2 regions of the Bacillus sp. Marseille-Q1617 genome follow, and region 1 is predicted to be linked to the other one. Evidence: riboswitches for the same ligand, from Rfam matches in the RefSeq annotation. Region 1 holds a riboswitch; the other holds the start of a gene.
The links. Region 1 has a riboswitch for thiamine pyrophosphate ahead of thiT (energy-coupled thiamine transporter ThiT). Riboswitches for the same ligand answer to the same signal wherever they lie in the genome.
Positions count from the first base shown of each region.

Region 1 (4,505 bases):
CATGCCTTGCATGAGGATTCTTGCTGGAGGGAAAGGGAATACATAACAATATCAGATCAAACAGAAAGGAAGGAGGGGTGCAAGTGAAAGAACAACATACTCTGGAAGACATCAAAAATACGATTGAAAAAGAAAATATGGTTCTTTTGTACATTTCACGACCAGATTGCTCTGTATGTCATGCTTTACTTCCTCAAGTAAAGGAAGTGTTGAAAAAGTATCCTGGCATCGAAGCCGTTCACGCGGATGCTGATGAAATTCCTGAAATCGCAGGGGAGTACTCGATTTTTACCGTGCCTGTACTAATTGTTTTTGTGGAAGGAAAAGAAATGATGAGGAAAGCACGATTTGTCCCGATCGATGAATTGGACAGCGGATTATCAAGATTGGTCACGATGCTTGAAGATTAAACAAACGTTTGATTAAGTTCTCTCAAGCCTTAGGGTAAAAGGATCGATAGGGTTAAACGATCGTTTAACAGGCTGCAGGATATCCTGGATTTGGGGCCGCAGGGGCTGTCATCCTGGCAGCTCTTTTTTGCTCAAAAACAATAGGGGGAAGAAGAGGAAAGTGAATTTTGAATCCCAGTGATAAGGGCGGCTGCTGAAGGGGAGGTGTTATCCCGGATTAATGGGAAATTTTGAAAAATAACTCTTTGAAAAAAGTAGCTCTTTTGTCATGTCCAAGTGAATAGGTATATAATAGAGATAATATACGGAATATTCTGATTGAGTTCCGGGAAGGAGAGGAATTGATGCTGAGGTTGTCCAGAGCAAGTAAAGTAATCATTTCGATCGCCGCCATTATTCTATTTATTGCCGCCAATCAGATTACGATTGTTCAACACCTTACTGCCCGCGCAGCCACCAAGCTATATGTAGGCTGGAAGTACAACCATCTGGATCTGAAATACGAGGACGTGGAGTTCTCTCCGCAATTCGGGGATTACTCTGTTGCTTACAAAGATAGAGAAGGCAGAGTCTATGGTTTCATGGTTGCCCCCAAGTCAATGCCGGTCATCATCCTGCACGACCCGCTTAATGAAAGTCCCTGATCGCACCCTTCAATTTCATGCCCGCAATTTCTTTTACTATTTACTATTTTCGTGTATAATACGTACTGAAATGATAATCAAATAAACGTGACCACAAGGGGAGCGATATGCTGAGAGTGAACGGCACTGCCTGTTCTGACCCTTTGAACCTGTTAGTTAGTACTAGCGTAGGAATGTGGAAGATAGATAGGATTATTATGCCTATTTTTATACGCTGACTCTCCCTTATGGTTTCGTTTAGAAAAAAGGGGAGATTTTTTTATGAAATCTTTAAGTTTAGTAGTATTAATCGAAGCTGCATTAATGGCTGCTTTTGCCATTATCCTTGATTTGCTGCCGTCGATCGATCTGTCGCCGAGTATCTCCATTTCGTTCTCGATGGTGCCGATATTCATCCTGGCTTTCCGCAGAGGATTTAAAGCAAGCCTGTTGGCAGGATTTGTGTGGGGAGTACTGCAGGTGGCACTCGGCAATGCATGGATCGTCACTCCTGTTCAAATGATCATTGAGTACTTCATTGCATTTACCTTCATTGGGTTTGCAGGTCTCTTTGTCCGCCGCATCCAGGAATCATTACGGTCGGAGAATAAATCAAAAGTGTACCTTTGGATTGTGACGGCGACGGTTGTCGGAAGTTTCGCCCGTTATTTCTGGCATTTCATTGCAGGTTTCATCTTTTTTAAAGAGTATGCTCCGGAAGGCATGTCCCCGGTTCTGTTCTCGCTTTTTGCAAACGGAGTAACGATGCTTGGTTCCGCATTGCTATGTTCCGTTGTCCTGGTTCCTTTAATCGCGACAGCTCCGCGGTTGATCAGGCAGGGCGTTTCAGCAGGGAATGATCAGCGGAAAGCCTCATAATAGTAATAAACAGTAAACCGATTCCTGAGGGAGTCGGTTTTTTGTTGTTTAAGAAGGATGGGTCGAGTAAGGGGAAAGGGGATGAAGCAGAGATTGTTAATGAAAGAGAGAGGGGCTTTATGCGTAAATTGTCGAAATATGAAGAATGGCAGATATATTGATATGTTGGACGATAAAATAAATAAATGGAAGATAAACCGAAAAGACGGCCGATAAAACAGAAAAACGGCCGATAAATCAAAAATACGGTCGATAACGCATCCCGAACCCACCCGCCTCCACCCATATCCCCCATCCCACAAGTCAACAAACTGCGAATAACCTCCAGCCATCCACAAAATCCAAATTAATTCCCACTCCTCATTGCTTACAGGCACGTTTATCCTATAAACTAGACCTATTCAAAAAACGATGGCACGGAGAGATACATATGGAAGCTAAAATGATACGAAGGTACGACATAATGGAAGTTTGCCTGCTGGCCGGAAAGATCATGCTCCAGAGCGGGGCTGAAACGTATCGGGTGGAGGATACGATGATGAGGATAGCTGCTTCCTATGGAATAAAAGAATCGCACAGCTATGTGACGCCGACAGGAATCATCTTTTCAATCGAAACAGATGAACCGACGAAGACCAAGTTGATCCGCATCAATGAACGATCGACCGATTTAGAAAAGGTCACTCTGGTGAACGGCATTTCACGGAAAATCAGCCAAGGCCAGTACAGCTTAGAGGAGGCTTACAGTGAGCTGGAAAAGCTTGAGGAAGCAGACCACTCCTATTCTTTTTTGATTCAAGTGCTTGCTGCGTCCATTGCCAGCGGATGCTTTCTCATTATGTTTTTAGGCAGCTGGGATGATTTTATCCCGGCATTCATTACAGGTGGAGCGGGATATATGAGCGTGGTTTATTTACATCGCCTCGTTCCGATTAAATTTTTTGCGGAGTTCCTTGCATCTTTCATCATCGGAATGCTGGCGTTCGGCTTTGTGCATGTCGGAGCAGGGCAGGAACTGGATAAAATCATCATAGGCTCTGTCATGCCGCTTGTCCCCGGCCTGCTCATAACCAATGCAGTCCGCGACCTGATGGCAGGCCATCTGGTTTCAGGATTATCTAAAGGGGCGGAAGCCTTTTTGACCGCTTTTGCAATCGGGACCGGCATCGCGGTAGTATTTACGTTGATTTAACATTTTTTCAATGGATTTTTTTTCGTTGAATGTAGTGCGGACACGCGCTGTTTTGGGTTCTGCCTCAACTGGCTCGAAAATACCCATATGAAGGAGTGGATAGGGAATGATAATCGTCGAACATTTAATCACCAGCTTCATCGCTGCGGCTGCATTTGGCATCATATTTAACGCACCGAAAGAGTCCCTATTCAAATGCGGGATTGTCGGGATGCTTGGGTGGATCATTTACATGATCATGTTTTTAAATGAGACGGATGCCGTCCTCGCAACTCTGCTGGCATCGTTTGTCGTAGCGGTCATCAGTCAGGTATTTGCCAAAATGTACAAAACGCCGGTCATCATCTTCAGTGTCGCGGGAATCATCCCGCTGGTGCCGGGCGGACTCGCCTATGATGCCATGCGGAACTTTGTTCAGAATGACTACAATGCGGCGATCACCCTGGCAGCGAAGGCGTTCATGATTTCGGGATCGATCGCGGTCGGCCTCATCTTTTCGGAAGTCATCAATCAAATCATACGAAATGCCAGACTCAATGCCAGTGCACGCCGGATGAGATAACGAGAAAAGGACAGATCCTGAAGACGGGATCTGTTTTTTTGCGTGCAGAAGGACCCATTACTTTTCACCAAGAGTGCTGTAACTTTCTTCCACACCGCACGTCTAATGTAAAAATAGACTAAAAGGTGGGTCAAACTTATGAAAAAGACGTATCTCATTATTCTTGCAGGGTTCATATTGTGCACTACTTTCGGACTGTTTCTATATTTTCAGAAACCGACCGTCATGGCAGAGGGGAGTCTGGATGGCAAGCTTATCGTGATGAATGAAAATTCATGGACCCTTCAATTTTCTGAGCGGGTCAGGGAGAGTACGATCAATAACAAGAATATTGTTGTGAAGGATTCAGAAGGTCATGCTGTGGCAGTCACCTTCGAGCTAAGCGACGATCGTAAAACACTTACTATTCATCCCCCTGCCGGCGGTTATCCGGAAGAACCCCGGCATTTTACACTTTCCATCACTTCCGGAGTCAAAACAAATCTTGGTTTCTCCTATGATGGGGATACTGAGTTCACCTTTGCCGTCACGGAAGATATCCCGTCCATTGCCTCTAAGGAAGAGCTTGCCCAATATTTTCAAACGATCATAAAGAAACAAAAATTGCAGCAGAGACATTCAGAGTTCAGTCTTTTTGGGAATAGCAACACTGAATCATCTGAAGATAAGGCAGCATCCGCGGGGGGTGAAAGTTCAGGGTCCGAGCACTCAGAAACGAATAATCAAGTCCAGGGTGTAGATGAAGGAGATATCGTCAAAACGGATGGAACCTATATATACCAAGTGGTGAATCAACAGCTGGTCATTTCAAGAGCAGTTCCGGCTGACAGCATGAAAAT
Region 1 covers NZ_CAHJXM010000001.1:294,050-298,554, forward strand. Annotated here, with positions in the region: gene HWX64_RS01530 (thioredoxin family protein) at 84-410, shown strand; gene HWX64_RS01535 (hypothetical protein) at 755-1,054, shown strand; TPP riboswitch at 1,141-1,245, shown strand; gene thiT (energy-coupled thiamine transporter ThiT) at 1,316-1,912, shown strand; gene HWX64_RS01545 (threonine/serine exporter family protein) at 2,343-3,104, shown strand; gene HWX64_RS01550 (threonine/serine exporter family protein) at 3,211-3,666, shown strand; gene HWX64_RS01555 (beta-propeller domain-containing protein) at 3,805-4,505, shown strand, end outside.

Region 2 (4,505 bases), 1.8 Mb from region 1:
GTCAAATTTACATGATATTGCTTTGGATTCTACAAAAAAAGGCTCTCCTTTTTTTGTAGTAAGTTCATATTCTGTTAATTCATACATGATTTCTTGACTGGATGAGTAAATCTCTTTTTCTCTTCTAAGTATTTTGTGGTGTGAGGAAGCAGGTGTGAAATCCAGAAGAGTTTTACCCAGCACCTCTTTCTCTTCATACCCTACGTAGCTTAAAGCAACAGGATTGACATATATAATTGTTCCTTTTTCATGAATAAGGATGCCATCAGGATGGTTGTCTATTAATCTTTTATAGGGACTGTCTTCTTCATGAAAGAGGCGTGGTTTATTTGTGGAGGATACTAGATGCATTAAAACCAAGAGTAAAACGATAAGAAGGGAGAGGAAAATGAAAAAAAATAAAAACAGGCTTTTATTGGGAGGTTTATATACTAAAGCGAAAATAAATATGAAATATAAACAAAGATACATTACTAATGAAATTTTCTTTTTCATAAACTCAAGTTCCTTTCAAGTTCAAATGAATGCATCTCATGGAAGTTTAAAACTACAATAATAATAATTTATTTAGTATAAATAATAAAGAGTTTTTTAAATTTATGATTGAACACTATTAATATTCTTTGGTTTATTTATGCAAGATAACAAACACCAATAGATTTCTTGTATCTGTAAGGGTGAAATCACGGGGTGGGACAAAATCTGCCAAATTTATCTTGGTATGGCTGGAACCATTGGAAATAAAGAGATGTATCATCTTGTGAGCGTATGCTATAATGATGATAGAAATGTGCTAGCAGTCAGCAGCACGAGGATTTTGGAGGGTTATACAGCAAATGAGTACCAGTAATAGAATCCAGTTGAATGTTAGAATCGAGAAAGAAACCGCTCAGCAATTAGATGAAATTGTGGAATATTATCAGGGAAAAACGAAGATTGGCAGAATATACAAAGGTGATGTTTTGACAGATATCATCAAAAAATCTCACGAGCTCATGCTGAAACAGATTGCGATTCAAAACCGGAAATACTGACGGCAGGAATACATATAAAAAGCGTATACAAATCCAATAAGGATCTGTATACGCTTTTTGTTCATATATTTGATGACGATTATGGTAAGATAACTACAAACATTCACAAATGAGGTATGGATCGTGCAGCTCCCCGATAAAATAATTAGAATTCAAAAAAGTTCAGGAATTTCGCCTTACATATGGAGTATCATCAGCATTTTACCTTTTTACTTTATATTCCAATCATCATCAACGATTGAAATCATTGTAGGCATTACGCTGACGATATTATTTTTTATCTTTTTGAGGCTTGCCTTCCTTTCCAGGGAGTGGCCGGTTTATTTATGGACATCCTTCTTAATTGCGATATCGATTACGATGACGATACAGTTTAATTTTATTTACTTTGCATTTTACATTGCTTACTATAACGGGAATATAAAAAACCGGATTGCTTTTTTGACACTGTACATCATACATCTTGTCCTTACAACGGCCTCCATTAATTATAAATTTGTGGAGCAGGAAGATTTATTTCTTTCTCAAATACCGTTTATCCTGATCATCTGGATCAGTGTGATCCTGCTCCCTTTCAATATTTACAATCGTAATAAGCAAGGGTGGCTCGAAGAAAAACTTGAGGATGCGAATAAACGGATTTCTGAACTTGTCAAACAAGAGGAAAGACAGCGTATTGCACGTGACTTGCATGATACATTGGGACAGAAGCTCTCCCTGATAGGCTTAAAAAGTGACTTAGCCAGAAAATTGGTTTATAAAGATCCTGAGCAGGCACAAGAGGAATTGAAAGACGTACAACAAACAGCGAGAACCGCGTTGACAGAGGTAAGAACGATGGTATCCCAAATGCGGGGAATCCGGTTGGAAGACGAAATCGTAAGGATTAAGCAAATTCTGAAAGCGGCAGATATCGAATTGATCATAGACGATGCATCCAACTTACCCCAAACATCACTCTTTCTTGAAAATATTTTAAGCATGTGTTTAAAAGAATCGGTCACAAATGTCGTAAAGCATAGTCAGGCTGATACATGTGAAATTACCATCGAAGAACACGATAATGAATTAACCATAAAGGTAAGGGATAATGGCATTGGTTTGCAAAAAGACCAGGACTTATCAAAAGGAAGCGGATTAAGAGGGATGGAAGAACGGTTGGATTTTGTAAACGGCACGCTCGAAATCATTTCTGATAAAGGAACCACATTAATTATGAGAGTTCCAAAAGTAATCAAACAGATAGGGAGGGAATGACATGATTCGCATTGTCATTGCGGAAGACCAGCGGATGATGCTGGGTGCACTGGGTTCTTTGCTTAGTTTAGAGGATGATTTAGAGGTTGTGGGGAAGGCAAGCAATGGGGATGAAGCCGTATCCCTGGTCCGCAGCCTTCAGCCTGATATTTGCATGATGGATATCGAAATGCCAGAGAAGACCGGTCTGGAGGCAGCTGAAGAATTAAAAGGGGAAGGCTGCAAAGTCATCATCCTGACCACTTTTGCACGCTCAGGCTATTTTCAGCGCGCAATAAAAGCCGGTGTCAAAGGATACTTGTTGAAAGACAGCCCGAGTGAAGAACTGGCAAGTTCGATCCGCCTCGTCATGGATGGAAAAAGGATCTATGCACCTGAACTGATGGATGATATGTACAGTGAAGAAAACCCTTTGACAGATCGGGAAAAAGAAGTCCTTGAACTTGTAGCAGACGGAAAAAACACAAAAGAAATCGCAGATGAACTTAAGTTGAAAACAGGTACAGTACGAAACTATATTTCAACGATTCTCGACAAACTTGAAGTCAAAAATCGAATTGAAGCCATTACTCACTCAAAAGAAAAAGGCTGGTTTAAATAAATCAGAACGTGGGGTATCAAAATTTTACCTTCGTATAAAAACAGAAGAAAAAATACGAGCTTCGGATTCTCGTCTTTAATGGGTTTTTTAACCGTATGGGGTATAAGTTGCTGTAAAAAAAGATTGACAAGAAAAAATGACGTGTTACGATTACATCGAATTCAAAATTACATATGACGATCCACTAGGGGTGCCTTTTATGAAGGCTGAGATTAAAGTGTAACTTTAAGACCCTTTGAACCTGATCTGGTTGAGACCAGCGTAGGGAAGTGGTGTTTGAAGGTTACATATTTTCTCTGATGTACTGCCTTTTCAAGCCACTTTCTGTTCGCTTTTTGCGTAATGGAAAGTGGCTTTTTGTTTCTCCTGTATTGGGTCGTCGTGGAAAAGGAGAGTCAAAGATGACATTTTCAACAGAATTAAGGGAAGAAGTGAATGAGATTTGGGAAGCAAGCTTCAATCATCCTTTTGTAAGAGGGATAGGTGACGGCACACTTCCACTTGAGAAATTCCGCTATTATGTGCTGCAGGATGCCTATTATCTCTCCCATTTTTCCAGGGTTCAGGCGCTCGGAGCCGCTAAAGCAACAGATTTACATACGACTTCAAGAATGGCAGCCCACGCGCAGGGGACAAATGAAGCAGAATTATCCCTGCATGAAACGTTTTCTGTCCAATTGGGTATCACTGAGGAAGAAAAGAAACGGTTCAAGCCTGCTCCGACCGCATATGCTTATACCTCACATATGTACAGGGCAGCACAATTTGGAGGGCTTCGTGAAATCCTCGCGGCCATTCTTCCATGTTATTGGCTGTACCATGAAGTCGGTGAGCGTTTGAAATGTTGTTCTCCAAACGAGACTATTTACCGCGAGTGGATTGCCGCTTACGGAGGAGAGTGGTTCGGGGAACTGGTAAAAGAGCAAATCAACCGTTTGGACCAGTTAGCAGAAAAAGCATCCGATGAAGAAAAAGCCCATATGAAAGAGCTGTTTATGATAAGCAGCATATATGAACTTCAATTTTGGGAGATGGCCTATTCCATGGAAAAATGGCCGTTTGAAGATCATTTACACGCGGGAAAGCAGGTGAATTAAATGACTAAGTTACGATTGACAGATATTCTTGTTACGGTTGTCATCTCAATCGGATTCGGTGTCATTTATAAAATTTGGGGACCGCTGTACAACATGATAAAGCCGTTCGGTCTGCATGCTGATCAGCTCATTTACGGGATGTGGTTCATGGCTGCAACAGTCGCTTTCCTGATCATCCGGAAGCCGGGAGTCGCACTGCTCGCTGAAATCGCCGCTTCATCAGGGGAATTCCTCATGGGATCGGAGTGGGGGCTTGAGGTGCTGCTCTTCGGGATCATTCAAGGGCTGTTTGCTGAAGCCGTTTTCTTCGTTACAGGATACAAGCGAAACAGCCTCATGATCATAAGCTTGGCCGCCGTGATGTCTGCAATCGGTTCAATCTTGATGGATATGTACAAAGGCTATATCGGAGATCTTGTTGTTTGGAATCTAGTTTTATTTTTGGGGGCAAGATTACTGGGTTCTGTACTGATTGCAGGTGTGGGGGCTTTCTACCTTGTGAAAGCTTTAGAGCAA
Region 2 covers NZ_CAHJXM010000001.1:2,103,728-2,108,232, reverse strand. Annotated here, with positions in the region: gene HWX64_RS10550 (ATP-binding protein) at 1-351, opposite strand, end outside; gene HWX64_RS10545 (hypothetical protein) at 837-1,034, shown strand; gene HWX64_RS10540 (sensor histidine kinase) at 1,158-2,291, shown strand; gene HWX64_RS10535 (response regulator transcription factor) at 2,293-2,892, shown strand; TPP riboswitch at 3,069-3,177, shown strand; gene tenA (thiaminase II) at 3,294-3,989, shown strand; gene HWX64_RS10525 (ECF transporter S component) at 3,990-4,505, shown strand, end outside.
Region 2: linked by a shared signal. The riboswitch ahead of tenA (thiaminase II) and the one ahead of thiT (energy-coupled thiamine transporter ThiT) in region 1 are both predicted to bind thiamine pyrophosphate.